One region of the Streptomyces sp. NPDC004752 genome, then DNA from elsewhere that is predicted to be linked to it. Evidence: riboswitches for the same ligand, from Rfam matches in the RefSeq annotation. Region 1 holds a riboswitch; the other holds the start of a gene.
What was found. Region 1 has a riboswitch for glycine ahead of gcvT (glycine cleavage system aminomethyltransferase GcvT). Riboswitches for the same ligand answer to the same signal wherever they lie in the genome.

Region 1 (2,386 bases):
GGCGCAGGAAGGCGTAGCGGGAGACGCCCCGGCCGCGCTCGCGCTGGCCGTCGAGCGCCGTGCCGGGCGGGACGTCGAGGAGGATCACGTGCAGGGTGCCGCCGCGGCGGCGGGCCTCGCGGGCCAGCCAGCCACGCACCCAGGACTGGGTGCCGCAGTCGTGCACCACGGCGCCCTCGCCGGTGCGCAGCGCGCGGCGCAGCGCGGCGTAGTGGGCGAGGCGGACCAGGGGGCGGTAGAGCGCGTAGGGCAGGAGGCGCGGGACACGGGCGTCCCAGCGGTCCCTGGTGTCCTGGGAGTCGATACGGATGCCGTCGACCGAGCGGTCCATCAGGGTCGACTTGCCGCTGCCGGGCAGGCCGGTGACCACGGCCAGGTCGTGTGGGCCGAAGAGGAGGGCGTGCGGGCTGCGGCCGGCCCGCGCGCGCAGGTCGCGGACCACCGGGGCCGGGCGGTCCGCGCGCTGCTCGACGGCGGGGGCGGCCCGCCGCCCAGGTAGTGCGAGGCCCGTGTTCGTGGCGTATGCCGTGGTCCTGTTCACCGTGATCGTCCTCCCCTTGGGTCCGGACATCCCCATCCCCGTCGAGTGTAAAGAGAAGGTAATGCGGAGTGCCTCACGGTGTCATGCGCGTTCTGCCACAGCCCGGTCACGGATCGGGCCTGCCGTGCGGCGGCGATGCGTGCAATGATGTGCCCGCCAACTGCATACCGGCCGTTTGAATCCGCGCGGGAGAGTTCCCAGCAGCCTCGCTGGGACGCCGAAGGAGCAAGTCCCTCCCTTGAATCTCTCAGGCCCCCGTTACCGCGCGGGCGAGGCACATCTGAAAAGCGGGCCGCCGTCCGGTGGCCCCACCCAAGGTGCAAGCCGTGATCACGCATGTGGTCAGGGCGAACCTCTCAGGTTCCGATGACAGATGGGGAGGACTCACCTCGCCTTCCCCACACCCTGGGAGACATCCGTCCGATGAGCAGTACCGCACTCCGTCATACCGCGCTGGACGCGCTGCACCGCTCGCTCGGTGCGACGATGACCGACTTCGCCGGCTGGGACATGCCCCTGCGCTACGGCTCCGAGCGCGAGGAGCATCTGGCCGTGCGCACCAAGGCCGGTCTCTTCGACCTCTCCCACATGGGCGAGATCGCGGTGACCGGTCCCGAGGCCGCCGCCCTGCTGGACTTCGCCCTGGTCGGGAACCTCACCTCGGTCGGTGTCGGCCGCGCCCGCTACACCATGATCTGCCGGGCCGACGGCGGCATCCTGGACGACCTGATCGTCTACCGGCTCGCCGAGCACGAGTACCTGGTCGTCGCGAACGCCGCCAACGCCCAGGTCGTGCTAGACGCGCTGGTGGAGCGCGGCGCCGGCTTCGATGCGGAGGTCCGCGACGACCGCGACGGCTACGCGCTGCTCGCCGTCCAGGGCCCCGAGTCCCTCGGCATCCTCGCGTCCCTGTCCCCCAAGGTCTCGACCGCGCTCGACCAGGAAGGTGCCCCCGACGCCGATCTGGCCGGCCTGAAGTACTACGCGGGCCTGCCCGGCACCGTCGCCGGCGTGCCCGCGCTGATCGCCCGCACCGGCTACACCGGCGAGGACGGCTTCGAACTGTTCGTGCGGCCCGAGCACGCCGTGGAGCTGTGGCAGGCGCTGACCGAGGCCGGCGCGGGCGTCGGCCTCGTCCCGTGCGGGCTGTCCTGCCGGGACACACTGCGTCTGGAGGCGGGCATGCCGCTGTACGGGCACGAGCTGTCGACCTCGCTCACGCCCTTCGACGCCGGGCTCGGCCGGGTGGTGAAGTTCGAGAAGGAGGGCGACTTCGTCGGGCGCGAGGCGCTGCTGGCGGCGGCCGCCCGCGCCGAGCGGAACCCGCCGCGCGTGCTGGTCGGCCTGGTCGCCGAGGGCCGCCGGGTGCCGCGCGCCGGGTACCCGGTCGTCGCGGACGGCACGGTGATCGGCGAGGTCACCTCCGGCGCCCCCTCGCCCACGCTGGGCCGGCCCATCGCCATGGCGTACGTCGACGCGGCGCACGCGGCGCCGGGCACGACGGGCGTCGGCGTGGACATCCGGGGCAGCCACGAGCCGTACGAGGTCGTGGCACTCCCCTTCTACCGGCGGCGGAAGTAGACACTGAACCCGCGGGGCAGGCGGCGGCCCCGCCCCCGCCCCCGCTGTGATGCCGGGCACACCACCCCGCGCACCTGCGCCTTCCGTCCTCCCCTCGTCATCAGCACTCCCTCGCGTACAGGAGAATTCAGGCCATGAGCAACCCCCAGCAGCTGCGCTACAGCAAGGAGCACGAGTGGCTGTCGGCCGCCGAGGACGGCGTCTCGACGGTCGGCATCACGGAGTTCGCGGCCAACGCGCTCGGCGATGTCGTCTACGCCCAGC
Region 2 (2,386 bases), on a different contig from region 1:
GCTATTCGGCTATGGGGACGAGTCCGGTATGGGGACGAGTCCGGCGGGAGTCCTGGTGTGCCGGCGGCCGGCCAGCAGCCGGCGCTGCAGGGCGGCGGGGGCAGCGGGATCCTCCAGAGCCCCGGGGCGGGGCGGAGTGCCGATGGCCGGGCCGCCGGGGTGCTGGGTGTGTTCGAGGCCCATCCTTGGCGCTGTCTGGCCTCTGCGGTCTCCGGCCTGCCGTCTGCCGTATCGGGGGCTGGGGCCGTCGGACTGCGGGCTGTGGTGGGTGTGCCTTCACTGCGTGCGCCGGGCGGGTCTGGCGCTGTCGTTGCGGGGCGGCCAGGCGTCGGCCCTTCGCCCGGGAGTGAGCCGGGGGGAAGGGCCGTGGGTGAACGGCACAGCGACGACCGGCGCGCCCTGCCGTCGGCGCGCCCCCGGCGGCCTCGGCGTCCAGACGGGCGGAGGCGTTGCATATGCGGGGCAGCCGGGGCGGGGGATCCGGGGGCCGGACGCGGCTGCGGCCGAGTCGGTGCGAGTGAGGAAGTGGGGGTGCTTCGGTGTGACCGGTTGAACGGTTGAAGTGCGAGGGGATGAAAGGGGCGTGTGCACAAACGGGTGGGGGCGTTGGGCCGTACAGGGGTGGGGTGGGTGCCGACGGGGGCGTCAGGGTTCGTCCCGGCCCGCCAGCTTGCCGAAGTCGTGGTCGGGGTGTGGGGGCTGTGCGGCCACGTCCAGGCCGTAGTGGTGGTAGAGCTGGAGTTCCTGATCGGGGGAGAGATGGCGGCCCACGCCGAAGTCGGGGGCGTCCTTGATGAGGGCGCGGTCGAAGGGGACATGCAGGGTGCCCTCGATCAACTCGCTCGGCTCAAGGGGGACGAAGGCGTCCCTGGAGAACAGGCCGGTCCGTATGGCCGCCCACTCCGGCACTCCCGTGGCATCGTCGAGATAGACCTCGTCGATGGTGCCGATCTTGGTGCCGTTGCGGTCGAACGCCTTGCGGCCGATCAGGTTGCGCGGATCGATGTCGGTCTGCACGGGCCCTCCTCAAGGTCGCAAATCATTCGTAAGCACTACAAAAGAGCAGATTCGAGGAGGCGGCCACTCGAAGCCCTCGCCGTTGACCTCGCTGGTACGCTGACAAGCGGCTGCTGATCCCGTGCGGGAGAGTCCTCCGGACATCGTCGGAGGCGCCGAAGGAGCAAATCCTCCCCGGAATCTCTCAGGCTCACGTACCGCACGGACGAGGTCACTCTGGAAAGCAGGGCGGGTGTCGACGGCCCCCGCTCTCACCGACGGGGAAAGCCGCGCACCCTCGGGTGACGCGGTGAAGCTCTCAGGTCGAGATGACAGAGGGGGAGGCCGTCGGGGTGCCCGCGCCGGGGCGCCCCTCGAAGGTCGCGTCAGACCAGGAGGCCCCCGCACATGACCGCCCCTCGCACTCCGCTCTCCGAGCTCGAACAGGGCACCCCCTTCGAGCAGCGGCATATCGGGCCCGACCAGGAGGCGCGGGCCAAGATGCTCGCGCAGGTCGGCTACGGCTCGCTCGACGAGCTGACCGCTGCCGCCGTACCGGATGTGATCAAGAACGCCGACGGGCTCGACCTGCCGGGCGCGCGTACCGAGGCAGAGGTGCTCGCCGAACTGCGCTCCCTCGCCGACCGTAACCAGGTCCTCGGTTCGATGATCGGGCTCGGCTACTACGGCACCTTCACGCCGCCCGTGATCCTGCGCAACGTCATGGAGAACCCGGCCTGGTACACGGCCTACACGCCCTACCAGCCGGAGATCTCACAGGGGCGGCTCGAAGCCCTGCTGAACTTCCAGACCATGGTCGCCGACCTCACCGGACTGCCCACCTCCGGTGCCTCCCTCCTCGACGAGGGCACGGCCGCGGCCGAGGCGATGGCCCTGTGCCGGCGCATGGGCAAGAACAAGAAGGGCCTCTTCCTGGTCGACGCGGACACGCTGCCGCAGACCATCGCCGTGATCCGGACCCGTGCCGAACCGACCGGCGTGGAGGTCGTCGTCGCCGACCTCAGCGAGGGCATCCCGGCCGAGATCGCCGGGCGGGAGATCAACGGCGTACTGATCCAGTATCCCGGTGCCTCCGGAGCCGTGCGCGCCATCGAGCCGGTCGTGGAGCGAGCCCATGAACTCGGCGCGCTCGTCATCGTCGCCGCCGATCTGCTCGCCCTGACGCTGCTGAAGTCGCCGGGCGAGCTGGGTGCGGACATCGCCGTCGGCACGACCCAGCGCTTCGGCGTGCCCATGGGCTTCGGCGGGCCGCACGCCGGCTACCTGGCCGTGCGCGAGAAGTTCGCGCGCAGCCTGCCGGGCCGCCTCGTCGGCGTCTCCGTCGACGCCGACGGGCACAAGGCATACCGGCTCGCCCTGCAGACCCGTG

Region 2: another riboswitch for glycine. It lies ahead of gcvP (aminomethyl-transferring glycine dehydrogenase); the one in region 1 lies ahead of gcvT (glycine cleavage system aminomethyltransferase GcvT).

The regions. Positions count from the first base shown of each region.
Region 1 is NZ_JBSGBN010000013.1:78,509-80,894, forward strand. Features, by position in the region: gene ACWEKM_RS08095 (AAA family ATPase) at 1-541, opposite strand, end outside; glycine riboswitch at 718-815, shown strand; glycine riboswitch at 816-924, shown strand; gene gcvT (glycine cleavage system aminomethyltransferase GcvT) at 965-2,122, shown strand; gene gcvH (glycine cleavage system protein GcvH) at 2,257-2,386, shown strand, end outside.
Region 2 is NZ_JBSGBN010000172.1:13,888-16,273, reverse strand. Features, by position in the region: gene ACWEKM_RS41665 (hypothetical protein) at 10-183, opposite strand; gene ACWEKM_RS41660 (PRC-barrel domain-containing protein) at 646-1,017, opposite strand; glycine riboswitch at 1,132-1,227, shown strand; gene gcvP (aminomethyl-transferring glycine dehydrogenase) at 1,405-2,386, shown strand, end outside.